Regions from separate parts of the Scandinavium lactucae genome, predicted to be linked through region 1. Evidence: predicted binding sites of a transcription regulator. Region 1 holds the regulator's gene; each other region holds the start of a gene.

Region 1 (4,665 bases):
AGCCTGGATAACCTCGGGATCCTCGCGAGAGATCTGGTTGCCGACCACGATATTCTGCAAGTCGATATGCGTAACCACGGTCTTTCCCCGCGATCCGCGGAAATGACCTATCCGGCGATGGCGCAGGATCTTCTCGACACGCTTGATGCCAATGGTATTGAGAAAGCCACGTTGATCGGTCATTCCATGGGCGGGAAAGCGGTGATGGCGTTTACCGCCCTGGCACCAGAACGCGTCGGAAAACTGGTGGCAATCGATATTGCCCCGGTGAATTATCAGGTGCGTCGTCACGATGAAATCTTTGCGGCCATCAACGCGGTGACCGAAGCCGCTGTCTCAAACCGTCAGCAAGCGGCAGAGGTTATGCGCCAGCATATTAATGAAGAAGGCGTGATTCAGTTCCTGCTGAAATCTTTTGTCGACGGTGAATGGCGCTTCAACGTGCCCACGTTATGGGATCAGTACCCGCACATCGTCGGTTGGGAAACGATTCCCGCATGGGACCACCCTGCCCTGTTTATTGCTGGCGGCAACTCGCCTTATGTCACCAACGCGTACCGCGACGCCCTGTTATCGCAGTTCCCACAGGCGCGAGCGCACGTGATTGCCGGAGCCGGACACTGGGTTCATGCTGAAAAACCGGAAGCAGTACTCCGCGCTATCCGTCGCTATCTGGCGGAATGATTAAAATCCGAGCAAGCAAGCGCCATTGTGGCTCCCGGCGTTGGCGTGTGGGTTTCGCTCATGTATGATTGCGCGCTATCTGCGCCGGGCCTGTCGTCTGGCGGCTTGTTTCCCCGAAGTCACTCTGAATCATGGCAAAAGAACAAACGGACCGAACGACATTAGATTTGTTCGCAAACGAGCGTCGCCCGGGAAGGCCGAAAACCAATCCGCTCTCACGCGACGAACAGTTACGCATTAATAAGCGTAATCAGCTGAAACGCGACAAAAGCAACGGTCTCAAACGCGTTGAGCTTAAGCTCAATAACGATGCCGTCGACGCGCTCAATGAGCTGGCGGATGCCAGAAACATGAGCCGCAGCGAGCTTATCGAAGAGATACTGATGCAACAGCTGGCTGTGTTACACGGCCAGGAACGTGACTGAAAACACGAAATCTTTCACTTTCATTTAGCAGTGAGTGCAGTCCGGCGCAATTGCAGTTCCCGCGCACTTCTCCTCCTGCTATCATTGCCTTTATCTGTGGGCAACATTCCACCATCATTTCATTACGTTTCAAGAGGTTATTTTACTCATGGCAATCACAGGTATTTTTTTCGGCAGCGACACCGGTAACACCGAAAATATTGCGAAGATGATCCAGAAGCAGCTGGGCAAAGACGTTGCCGAGGTGCATGACATTGCCAAGAGCAGTAAAGAAGACCTCGAAGGTTTCGACATTCTGCTGCTGGGTATCCCAACCTGGTACTACGGTGAAGCACAGTGTGACTGGGACGACTTCTTCCCAACGCTGGAAGAGGTAGACTTCAACGGCAAACTGGTGGCCCTGTTCGGCTGTGGCGATCAGGAAGACTACGCAGAGTATTTCTGTGATGCGCTGGGCACCATCCGCGACATCATCGAACCACGCGGCGCGACCATCGTCGGTCACTGGCCAACCGAAGGCTACCATTTCGAAGCCTCTAAAGGTCTGGCCGATGACAACCATTTTGTTGGTCTGGCCATTGATGAAGATCGCCAGCCTGAACTGACCGCTGAACGCGTTCAGAAGTGGGTAAAACAAATCTCTGAAGAGCTGCACCTGGAAGAGATCAAGAACGCCTGATGATGTAACGGCGCAGCGCTCGCGTTGCGCCGTGTGATTGATGAACAGATCGATAGGTTGCGTAAAATTAATAGATATAAGCAATCAAATTAATCGCTACAAATTTTTAACTTTTGAGCACATATCTGTACAATGTCTTCTGTTTTGACGAGGTCGGATGTTTCGCTTTGCAGATGATGCCTCGTTTCTGAAAAGCATACTTTGCTCAGGGTTTGCAGTTTTCATTTAGGCACCGCAGTCCTATAATGAGACGCATTATCCTGAATTCATTCTTAGTAATACTTCCAATAAGGAAGTGTATCGCCTAGCAACAGGACTGATTCCGCATGACTGACAACAATACCGCATTAAAGAAGGCAGGCCTGAAAGTCACGCTTCCTCGATTGAAAATTCTGGAAGTGCTTCAGGAGCCTGACAATCACCATGTCAGTGCGGAAGACCTTTATAAACGCCTCATCGACATGGGCGAAGAAATTGGTCTGGCAACGGTGTATCGCGTTCTGAACCAGTTCGACGATGCCGGGATTGTCACCCGCCACAATTTCGAAGGCGGTAAATCTGTTTTCGAATTGACCCAACAGCATCACCACGATCACCTGATCTGCCTCGACTGTGGCAAGGTTATCGAATTCAGTGATGACTCTATCGAAGCGCGTCAGCGCGAAATTGCCACCAGACACGGCATTCGTCTGACCAACCACAGTCTGTATCTTTATGGCCATTGCGCAGAAGGTGACTGCCGTGAAGATGAGCACGCACATGATGGTGCCGAGAAATAATCGGACATCCAGAAAAGTAAAAGCCAACCTGACGGTTGGCTTTTTTATTGGCATTTTTGGCATAACGTTGGGGCAATAGCGCCAACCGTCGAGGGTTACGGCTTAGGCGTATTGTTACTGCGAATCTCTTTCCACACCTGATCACAACGGGCTTTGACTGCCTGATCGTTGCCGGTACGCGTCGCCAGAATACAATTCTGGTAATCCAGAACGCGTACACTTTCCTGAGTCGCAAACTGCTGATGAGTCTTGTCAGTTTTCAGTACGTTGAGCACGCTCTGGCAGGCTTCAATTTTATCCGGATTTCCTTCAGCGGTATTGATACAGGCGCTGTAGGCATCTTTCAGCTTGCTGTCTTCTTGTGGTGCAGGAGATGGCTGCGCACAGGCCACCAGCCCGGAAGCCATAACGGCGATAAGAATCAATTTTTTCATGATACGGCCTTATCAATGCGCGGCAGGTTTACCCTGCCGCACGCGTGTCAGAAGATAGTGAACGGGGCAATAACGATGAACTTCACGTCACGCTCATCCTGGAAGATGTTGCCATAACCGCCGCCCCAGCTTGGGATGTCGGAGTGGTTGTCGTATTGAGTGAAGTGCAGTTTGAACAGCGTGCCTTTCGCACGGCCTTCCTGCACGGTGTACATCGCATCAAAGCTGTAAGAAGACTCTTTGATTTTGTTCGAGGCGTTGTCTTCACGCTGACCTGCGCTGTTGATATACCAGTCCGCCGGTTTGGCATCCCAGGCATACACGTAAGATGCGCCGACGGCCCAGCCTGGCATATCCCAATTTTTCAGGTCATACATCGCACCGAAGAACACCGCTTTTTCGCCGTTGGCGTTGAAGTCTGAGCGGTTATCCCACCAGATATCCAGACGACCGTTGGAAGAAGCATAGGTCGGGGTCATACGCTGGAGGAAGTAACCCTGCTGGCCTTCTGCTTTTACCCACGTCCCTTCCAGGCGCAGGTCAACTACGTCAGCCACTTTATAGCCGAAGGTCAGTGCCTGTAACCACGCGGTGCCGTCGTAAATATCGTTAATGGTGTTGCTCTCAACGGTGTCACGCGCCCCATAGAATTGGTAGCTGGTTGAGAGTGGCGCGCCGGCAACATCAAATTTGTAGCTGGCTTTGGCGAAGTACTGATCCATAAAGCCTTCTGCCTGACCAAATGCGGCTTCGAGCACCAGGTCATTTTTGAAATCATACTTGGCACCAATGGAGTGCAGATACTCAACTTTGGTTTTCTTATCGTTCTGATAGAAATGGTCTGTTTCGAGGTGCCATGGAGCCTTATATTCGTTGGTCCACATATAGGAGAAGCTCAACGCACCAGCATCACCGTAATCAAAGTTTGCCCCGGCTTCTGCCCCTTGATAGGTACCTGGCATAAAGCTCCAGTGCGGCGCTAAAAGCGTTTGCCCGGTTGGCTGAATATAACCTGCACGCGCCCAGGTCGGACCCAGTTTGAATTTCGCGGCGGCTTTATAAAGGCTGATACCACTCTTATCGCCAGAGTAATCTTCGTCGTAGCCTTTATTAATGGATGAGAACGCAATTTCGTTTGGGTGTCCGCTTTCTGATGATTCCGCCATTTCGATAGCGGTGAAAGCAGCAATATCAAGGCCGATAAAATCGGCGGCATAGCCAGACTGGAAGTCGAGGTTGGCGTTCCAGGTGGAATGGGAAAGGTTAGTTTTGTATTTGTCGCCGTCGGTGACGTCTTTACGGTCACGTTCACGCTGCCAGTAATAAACACCGCCGGTTAAGGTTGAATCGTCTACGAATCCTGCTGCACTGGCTTGCGGAACTGCAATCCAGCCCGACATTGCGGTGACCCCGGCAATAGCCAGCGCCAGCGTACTACGTTTGCCACTGAACGTACGCATGTGTATATCCTCTTTGACTTTTAAAAACGCGCTCACAAAGGTGAACAGCGATAAAAAATAAGTACTGCAAAAAAGTAGCGAGGCAGAAATGTCCTAACGCTATGTCGGTAGACTATTTTTCGCGACGCGAATTATCAATCCTTTTTCCGCACGAAAGCACAAGATTATGACAGGGCGCACATATTTGATTGCGTTTTGTTACAA
Region 2 (4,665 bases), on a different contig from region 1:
CCGTCTGCTGACCCTGCGTGATGAGCTGAAAGGCGAGCTGGAAATCGTAATGCGCGTCTACTTTGAAAAACCACGCACCACCGTGGGCTGGAAAGGGCTGATTAACGATCCGCATATGGATAACAGCTTCCAGATCAACGACGGGCTGCGCATTGCTCGTAAGCTGCTGCTGGAAATCAACGATAGCGGTCTGCCTGCCGCGGGTGAATTCCTCGATATGATAACCCCGCAGTACATGGCGGACCTGATGAGCTGGGGCGCAATAGGTGCGCGTACCACCGAATCTCAGGTTCACCGCGAGCTGGCATCCGGTCTGTCTTGCCCGGTCGGCTTCAAAAACGGCACCGATGGCACCATCAAAGTGGCGATAGACGCGATTAACGCGGCGGGCGCACCGCACTGTTTCCTGTCAGTGACCAAATGGGGCCACTCGGCGATTGTGAACACCAGCGGAAACGGCGATTGCCATATTATTCTGCGCGGCGGCAAAGAGCCAAACTACAGCGCGCATCACGTGGCAATGGTGAAAGAAGGGCTGCAAAAAGCGGGCCTGCCAGCTCAGGTGATGATCGACTTCAGCCACGCGAACTCCAGCAAGCAATTCAAAAAGCAAATGGACGTCGCGACGGATGTGGCCGGGCAGATTGCCTCTGGCGAGAAAGCGATTGTCGGGGTGATGATTGAAAGCCATCTGGTTGAAGGCAATCAGAATCTGGAAAGCGGTGAGCCGCTGACTTATGGCAAGAGCATCACCGATGCCTGCATCGGCTGGGACGATACTGACGCAGTATTGCGCCAGCTGGCGACAGCGGTTAAAGCGCGTCGCGGCTAAGCGGCACAGCAGACAATAAAAAAGCGTGGATTGCTCCACGCTTTTTTTATGTCTGGCGAAAAATTACTTCGCTTTACCCTGGTTCGCTACGGCCGCGGCTTTCGCTGCGATTTCGTCCGCGTTGCCCAGATAATAGTGTTTAATCGGTTTGAAGTTTTCGTCGAATTCATACACCAGTGGCACGCCGGTTGGGATGTTCAGTTCGAGAATTTCGTCTTCGCCCATGTTGTCCAGGTATTTCACCAGAGCACGCAGGGAGTTGCCGTGAGCGGCGATAATCACGCGCTCGCCGCTTTTCAGGCGTGGCAGAATGGTTTCGTTCCAGTAGGGCACCACGCGATCGATAGTCAGCGCCAGGCTTTCGGTGACTGGCAGCTCTTTATCGGTCAGTTTCGCGTAACGCGGGTCGTGACCCGGGTAGCGCTCGTCATCTTTGGTCAGCTCTGGAGGCGTGATCGCAAAACCACGACGCCACTGCTTAACCTGCTCGTCACCGTATTTTTCAGCGGTTTCGGCTTTGTTCAGACCCTGAAGCGCACCGTAGTGACGTTCGTTCAGCTTCCAGGATTTCTCAACCGGCAGCCAGGCCTGATCCAGTTCATCCAGCACATTCCACAGAGTGTGGATGGCACGTTTCAGCACAGAGGTGTAAGCAAAGTCAAAGCTGAAGCCTTCATCTTTCAGCAGTTTACCTGCAGCTTTAGCTTCGCCAACGCCTTTCTCAGACAGATCAACGTCATACCAACCGGTGAAGCGGTTTTCATTATTCCACTGACTTTCGCCGTGGCGAACAAGCACAAGCTTAGTTACAGCCATACCGTTACTCCTGAACTAGATTGAATGATAACAATTCTCATTATATTGCCGCCTTATAACCAACGGCAACGCTTATCCTTAACCATAGCGAAAATAGCGGCGTAGTGTAAGCGGCTTGTGAATCAGCAGTTGTATATTTGTCGGTAAGTGGCGGGACTTTCAGCAAGTTGGCGAAAAAAAGCCCTCCGAAAGGAGGGCAGGGATTACAACGAGGTAAACTGGTATTCGGTAACGCTGACGTACTCTTCACCCGGGAGTAACACGCAGTCGGGCTGCGGCCATTCCGGATGATTAGGGCTGTCCGGCAGGAATTCGCTTTCGAGCGCCAGCCCTTGCCAGTCGGCATAGGGCTCGGGTTCCCGGGACGGCGTACCTCCCAGATAATTACCGGAATAGAATTGTAGCGCAGGCGCGGTAGTGAAGACCTTGAGCTGCAATTTTTCATCAGCCGACCACACCACTGCCGCCGGATGGGAGATGTCGCCCTGGGTCGAGAGTAAAAAGGCGTGATCGTAACCCTTTACCTGGCGCTGATCGTCGTCGCTTAAAAAGGCGCTGGCGATGACCTTTGGTTGGCGGAAATCGAAACTGGTTTGTTCCACGTTTTTCAGCCCGCTGCGCGGAATGCCCATCTCATCGACCGGGAGATATGTTTCAGCCGCAATGTGCAGCTTGTGCTGGCGCACGTCACTTTGACCGCCGTCGAGGTTGAAATAGACGTGATTTGTCAGGTTCACCGGGCAGGCTTTATCGACGGTGGCACGGTATTCAATGGCGATGCGGTTATCATCGGTCAGACGATAATGCGCCGTGGCGCTGAGATTACCGGGAAAGCCCTGATCGCCATCGGCTGATTCGAGCGCAAACAGCACCGATTCGTCATTCTGATTCACTACCCGCCAGCGACGCTTATCAAATCCATCCGGGCCGCCATGCAGCTGATTTGGCCCCTGGTTCGGGGTCAATTCATAGGTCGTCCCCCCAAGGGTGAAGCGACTGTCGGCGATACGGTTCGCGTAACGCCCTACGGAGGCACCAAGATAAGCCGCCTGAGACGGGTAGTGTTCCGGGCTGGCGCAGCCAAGCAGCGCTTCACGGACGGTGCCATCCTGCATCGGAACGCGGGCCGAAAGCAGCGTCGCGCCCCAGTCCATCAGTGTGACTACCATCCCCGCGCCGTTGCGCAGGGTCAGCAGGCGGAAAGGCAGGCCGTCAGGAGCCAGAGTCGGAATTTCTTTTAGCACTGGCCCGCTCCTTGTGATGCTTTACACACGTAGAAGGTTTCTTTGATACCGGTTTTGGCATGATACTGTGCCGCAACGGCCTCTTGCACCGCAGGCACCCGTTCTTCTGGTACCAGCGCCACGATACAACCGCCGAAGCCGCCACCGGTCATGCGCACCCCGCCTGTATCGCCGATGGTCGCTTTGACAATCTCCACCAGGGTATCAATTTGTGGCACGGTGATTTCGAAATCGTCACGCATTGAGGCATGAGACTCCGCCATCAGTTCGCCCATACGTTTCAGGTCGCCTTTCTCCAGTGCGGAAGCGGCTTCAACGGTACGTGCGTTCTCGGTCAGCACATGACGCACGCGTTTAGCGACCACCGGATCCAGCTCATGCGCTACGGCGTTGAATTTTTCCAGCGACACATCGCGTAGGGCAGGCTGTTGGAAGAAACGAGCGCCCGTTTCACACTGTTCGCGGCGGGTGTTGTACTCGCTGCCGACCAGGGTGCGCTTAAAGTTACTGTTAATGATAATCACCGCCGCGCCTTTCGGCATCGATACCGCTTTGGTGCCAAGCGTGCGGCAGTCGAGCAGCAGCGCGTGGTCTTTCTTACCCAGCGCTGAAATCAGCTGATCCATAATGCCGCAATTACAGCCGACAAACTGGTTCTCCGCTTCCTGACCGTTGAGGGCGATTTGCGCCCCGTCGAGCGGCAGGTGATAAAGCTGCTGGAATACGGTTCCGACCGCGACTTCCAGTGATGCCGAGGAACTCAGGCCCGCACCCTGCGGCACGTCGCCGCTAATAACCATATCGACGCCCGCAAAATTAGGGTTACGTTTTTGCAGATGCTTGACCACGCCGCGCACGTAATTGGACCATTGCTGCGTGTCGTGGCTGACAATCGGCGCATCGAGAGAAAATTCATCGGTTTGGTTATCATAATCGGCGGCGATCACCCGCACGGTGCGGTCCTGGCGAGGGGCACAGCTAATCACCGTCTGGTAATCAATGGCGCATGGCAGCACAAAGCCGTCGTTGTAATCGGTGTGTTCGCCAATCAGGTTCACGCGGCCCGGGGCCTGGATCGTGTGGTTGGCAGGGTAGCCAAATTTCTCAGCAAACAGGGACATGGTTTTCTCTTTCAGACTCATTATTTTTAGACTCCTGATTCGCGATAGTGGACGTCACTGACGGCGCGCAGGCGTTCAGCGGCTTGCTCCGCCGTCAGGTCGCGCTGGGTTTCTGCCAGCATTTCGTAACCGACCATAAATTTACGTACGCTCGCCGAGCGCAGCAGAGGTGGGTAGAAATGGGCATGGAGCTGCCAGTGTGAATTCTCTTCGCCATTGAACGGCGCACCGTGCCAGCCCATTGAGTACGGGAAGGAGCACTGGAACAGGTTGTCGTAACGGCTGGTCAGTTTTTTCAACGCCAGCGCCAGGTCGGCGCGCTGGGCATCGGTTAAATCGGTAATACGCAGCACGTGGGCCTTCGGCAGCAGCAGGGTTTCAAACGGCCAGGCTGCCCAGTAAGGAACTACCGCCAGCCAGTGTTCGGTTTCCACCACCGTGCGGCTGCCGTCTGCGAGTTCACGTTGCACGTAGTCCACCAGCATTGGAGAACCCTGCTCGGCGAAATACGCTTGTTGCAGACGGTCTTCGCGTTCAGCTTCGTTCGGTAAGAAGCTGTTAGCCCAAACCTGGCCGTGCGGATGCGGGTTGGAACAGCCCATCGCCGCGCCTTTGTTTTCGAAAACCTGAACCCACGGATAGCGTTGACCTA
Region 3 (4,665 bases), on a different contig from region 1:
GCGCCTTTTTCCTTGTGGCGTATAACCGCAACTTCTTACAGGGTGTCAGCAACGCTTTCGCGCTGGCGTTTGTGCTGTCGGTGCTAATCTCCATCACCATTTGTCTGCTGTATATGGGAAACATTCAGGCGCGGAGTAATGCCATCAGGCGCAAATGGCATAATCAGGCCTGGCAGGATCCGCTGACCGGTTTGCCCAATCTGCGGGCGTTTGAAAACTATCTGGTGCAATATCCTCGGGTCAGCGTGTGCTGTCTGCGCATGGATAATCTGGAATTTTTAAGCCGCCATTACGGCATGATGATGCGCGTTCACTGCAAGCGGATGGTCACCCGCAGCCTGCAACCGTTGCTCGGCCCGGAGGAGAAACTTTTCCAGCTTCCGGGCAGTGAATTGCTACTGGTCCTCCACGGTTCGGAAGCGGCGGCTCGTCTGGCCTATATTATTGATTACCTTAATAGTCAGCCATTTTGCTGGCAGGGTGATGCCCTGGATTTGGAATTCGGTGCTGCATGGGGCGTGATAGAAGGTGAGGGCGAAGCGCTACACCACACGCTGGGACAGTTGAGCTGGCTTTCAGAGCAGGCCTGCGGTGCCCGACGCGTCCTGGCGCTCGATAACAGCCTGGCGACAGTGTCTGACAATACGACCGAGCGCGTAATGCAGCTCAACCGGGTGAAAAAGGCGCTGGCAGAAGGAGAGGTGCGGCTGTATGCCCAACCAATAGTCAGCCAGTCCGGTGATCGTTATCACGAGATCCTCGCCAGGATGGTCTGGGATGGGGAGATTATTACCCCTGATCAATTCATCCCGGTTATCGCCCAATTCAACCTCAGCAAGCGTTTTGATCTGCTGGTGGTAGAGACATTATTCCGGGAGATGAAAACGTTACCCGGTGAGCGTTTCTCGGTGAATCTGATGCCGTTCACCCTGATGCAAAAAGAGAGTGCCAATAAAATTCTGGAGCTGTTCAGCCAATATGACATTTCGCCGAAGCTTGTGACCATTGAGATAACCGAGCAGCAGGCATTTTCCGGTTCGGAAATCAGCGTGTTGAATATTCGCCGCCTTCAGGAATATGGCTGCCAAATCGCGATTGATGATTTCGGCACTGGCTATGCGAACTACGAGCGCCTGAAACGGCTGGAAGCGGATATCGTTAAAATCGATGGCTGTTTTGTGCGGGATATACTCACTGACCCGGTCGATAAGATGATCGTCAATTCTATCTGCGATCTGGCGAGGGTGAAAAATCTGACCCTGGTGGCAGAATTTGTTGAAACCGAGGAACAAAGAACGCTGCTGTATAAAATGGGCGTCAATTATTTGCAGGGGTATTTGATAGGTAAACCGCGTCCAATTGAGGAACTGCGGGCATAAAAAAGCCGGGCATCGCCCGGCTTTTTTGACCGTTTTTTACAGGACCAGCGCCGCGATGGACGCAGACAGCACGCTCACCAGGGTAGAACCGTAAACCAGTTTCAGGCCGAAGCGTGAAACCACGTTACCCTGCTCTTCGTTCAGACCTTTAATCGCACCGGCGATGATACCGATAGAAGAGAAGTTGGCGAAGGAAACCAGGAAGATGGACAGGATACCTTCTGCACGCGGAGACAGTGTGCTGGCCACTTTCTGCAGATCCATCATGGCAACAAATTCGTTAGAGACCATTTTGGTCGCCATAATACTGCCGACCTGCAATGCTTCGCTGGCAGGCACGCCCATCACCCAAGCCACTGGCCAGAAGATGTAGCCGAGGATCCCCTGGAAGGAGATACCGTGGCCAAACCAGCTGGTGACCGTGAAGAACAGGGCGTTCAGCGCAGCAATCAGGGCGATGAAGCCGATCAGCATAGCGGAAACGATGATTGCCACTTTGAAGCCTGCCAGAATGTACTCGCCCAGCATTTCAAAGAAGCTCTGACCTTCGTGCAGATTAGACATCTGCAGATTCTCTTCACTCTGCTCAACGCGATACGGGTTGATGAGTGACAGAACGATAAAGGTGCTGAACATGTTCAGGACCAGTGCGGCAACCACATATTTTGGGTCCAGCATGGTCATGTACGCGCCGACGATGGACATCGATACGGTAGACATTGCGGTCGCCGCCATGGTGTACATGCGGTTGCGCGACATCTTACCGAGGATGTCTTTATAGGCGATAAAGTTTTCGGACTGACCGAGGATCAGGGAGCTAACCGCGTTGAAAGACTCCAGTTTACCCATACCGTTGACTTTAGACAGCACGGTACCAATTGCGCGAATCACAATCGGCAGAATACGGATGTGCTGCAAAATACCAATCAGTGCGGAAATGAATACAATCGGGCACAGCACTTTCAGGAAGAAGAATGCCAGGCCTTCATCGTTCATTTTACCGAAGACGAAATTTGTCCCTTCGTTAGCAAATCCGAGAAGTTTTTCGAACATCTCGGAGAATCCTTTCACAAATCCCAGGCCGACATCTGAGTTCAGGAAGAACCAGGCCAGCAGGACTTCAATAACAAGCAATTGAATCACATAGCGAATGCGGATCTCTTTACGATTGTGACTGACCAGCAACGCCAGAATCGCAACCACGGCAAGCGCGAGGACAAAGTGTAGAACGCGGTCCATATTTGCTCCAAATATGAGGCAGGTTAAATTTCCGTGCACATTCTATGCAACAACATAAAAGAAAACGAGATCCATGCCTCACTATAGTTAGAACCTGTGAGCAATCTCAAAAAAGGTGATCAACCATACAAATCTGTTATGTTATGTAAAGGTGTTAAAAGTTGCGTTAATGTACTAGTCTGACTGGTAAAGCATCCTGACGGTACTCTTCCCGATAACATGGCTGTTGCTTGACCCGCAGCTATCGTTTCCATCTATCAGAGAAATCATTATCACCATACTAAATGAACTTGATAATCATTCTCATTTTGATAAAGTGAAACATAGCAAAGGCTATATTCCAGAGGCAGAAAATGACAAACAGTCGCGTTGAGAGTAGCAGCAGTCGCGCAGCGCGCAAGATGCGGTTTGCATTAATGGGGCCTGCGTTCATTGCTGCCATTGGTTATATCGATCCGGGCAACTTTGCTACCAATATTCAGGCGGGTGCCAGTTACGGCTATCAACTGCTGTGGGTCGTCGTTTGGGCCAACCTGATGGCGATGCTGATCCAGGTCTTGTCTGCCAAGCTGGGGATTGCCACCGGCAAAAACCTGGCCGAACAAATTCGTGACCACTATCCGCGCCCGCTGGTGTGGATCTATTGGGTACAGGCAGAAATTATCGCCATGGCGACCGATCTGGCCGAATTCATTGGCGCGGCGATTGGTTTCAAACTCATTCTCGGCGTTTCGTTGTTGCAGGGCGCGGTGCTAACCGGGGTCGCGACCTTCCTGATCCTGATGTTGCAAAGCCGTGGACAGAAGCCGCTGGAGAAAGTCATCGGCGGTCTGCTGCTGTTTGTCGCGGTGGCGTACATTGTGGAGCTGATTTTCTCGCAACCTGCGCTGGCGCCGTTGGCTAAAGGGATGATTATTCCCTCTCTGCCGACATCAGAAGCGGTGTTCCTTGCGGCGGGGGTGCTCGGCGCCACCATCATGCCGCACGTGATTTATCTGCACTCCTCATTGACCCAACATCTTCATGGCGGCTCGCGGCAGGAACGCTACAGTGCCACAAAATGGGATGTGGGGGTGGCGATGACCATTGCCGGGTTTGTTAATCTGGCGATGATGGCGACCGCAGCGGCGGCGTTTCACTTCAACGGCCATACCGGTATTGCCGATTTGGATCAGGCTTATCTGACACTCGAGCCATTGCTGAGCCACGCCGCCGCCACGATATTCGGTCTGAGCCTGGTGGCTGCCGGGCTGTCGTCAACCGTCGTTGGGACGCTGGCCGGGCAGGTGGTGATGCAGGGCTTTATCCGTTTCCACATTCCGCTGTGGTTTCGTCGGGCGGTAACCATGCTGCCCTCGTTTGTGGTTATCCTGCTCGGATTGGATCCCACGCGAATACTGGTGATGAGCCAGGTGTTACTCAGCTTTGGTATTGCGCTGGCGCTGGTGCCGTTGCTGCTGTTTACCAGCGATAAAAAATTGATGGGCGACCTGGTGAATACCCGACTCGTGAAACGCACGGGATGGGTTATCGTGGCACTGGTCGTGGCGTTGAACGGCTGGCTGCTGGTAGGTACATTGCTGGGGTTGTAAAGCGCTATGCTATGTTGTGTAGCAAGCAATGAGAAAGCAGCCCGAAGGCTGCTTTTTTAATGGTGTCCGTGGCCATGTCCGTGCCCGCCACGGCCCGGACCGCGACCCCAACCGCCACGGTGGTCATCGCGATCGTTCCAGCCTTCACGGTAACCGCGTTCATAGGCGTTATGCTTATCCCAACCGCGGTGCCTGCCGTTATCATGACGATGCCAGCGCGAATCGCGCCATTCATAGTTACGACGCCAGTAGTCGCGGTCACGCCAACCGCCGCCGTCCCAATAGTTGCCGTAATTGTCGCGATCGCCAATTTGTAATTTAACCGATGGCAGCAGGGTGATTTCGCCTGCATTCGCCACCATTGGGGCACTTGCCAGTAATACTGCAGCCAGAATCAGTGACCTGAACATGGCGTTTCTCCTCACTATCGGGGCCTAAGTGGGCCTGTTAACGCA

What was found. Region 1 encodes Fur, which represses iron uptake genes when iron is present. Its sites were predicted from a motif close to ATAATAATGAGAACNACTATCAA; they were not measured.
Region 2: the regulator Fur is predicted to act here: its motif matches at 1,673-1,695, upstream of gpmA (2,3-diphosphoglycerate-dependent phosphoglycerate mutase).
Region 3: the regulator Fur is predicted to act here: its motif matches at 2,909-2,931, upstream of SIK69_RS13435 (Nramp family divalent metal transporter).

What each region holds. Positions count from the first base shown of each region.
Region 1 covers NZ_JAWXRD010000035.1:48,620-53,284, forward strand. The annotation lists gene ybfF (esterase) at 1-684, shown strand, start outside; gene ybfE (LexA regulated protein) at 816-1,109, shown strand; gene fldA (flavodoxin FldA) at 1,258-1,788, shown strand; gene fur (ferric iron uptake transcriptional regulator) at 2,115-2,567, shown strand; gene SIK69_RS15430 (ChiQ/YbfN family lipoprotein) at 2,663-3,001, opposite strand; gene chiP (chitoporin ChiP) at 3,049-4,461, opposite strand.
Region 2 covers NZ_JAWXRD010000038.1:110,315-114,979, reverse strand. The annotation lists gene aroG (3-deoxy-7-phosphoheptulonate synthase AroG) at 1-832, shown strand, start outside; gene gpmA (2,3-diphosphoglycerate-dependent phosphoglycerate mutase) at 896-1,648, opposite strand; gene galM (galactose-1-epimerase) at 1,852-2,892, opposite strand; gene galK (galactokinase) at 2,886-4,034, opposite strand; gene galT (galactose-1-phosphate uridylyltransferase) at 4,040-4,665, opposite strand, start outside.
Region 3 covers NZ_JAWXRD010000030.1:295,426-300,090, reverse strand. The annotation lists gene SIK69_RS13445 (EAL domain-containing protein) at 1-1,379, shown strand, start outside; gene SIK69_RS13440 (NupC/NupG family nucleoside CNT transporter) at 1,416-2,618, opposite strand; gene SIK69_RS13435 (Nramp family divalent metal transporter) at 2,972-4,210, shown strand; gene SIK69_RS13430 (DUF2502 domain-containing protein) at 4,267-4,620, opposite strand.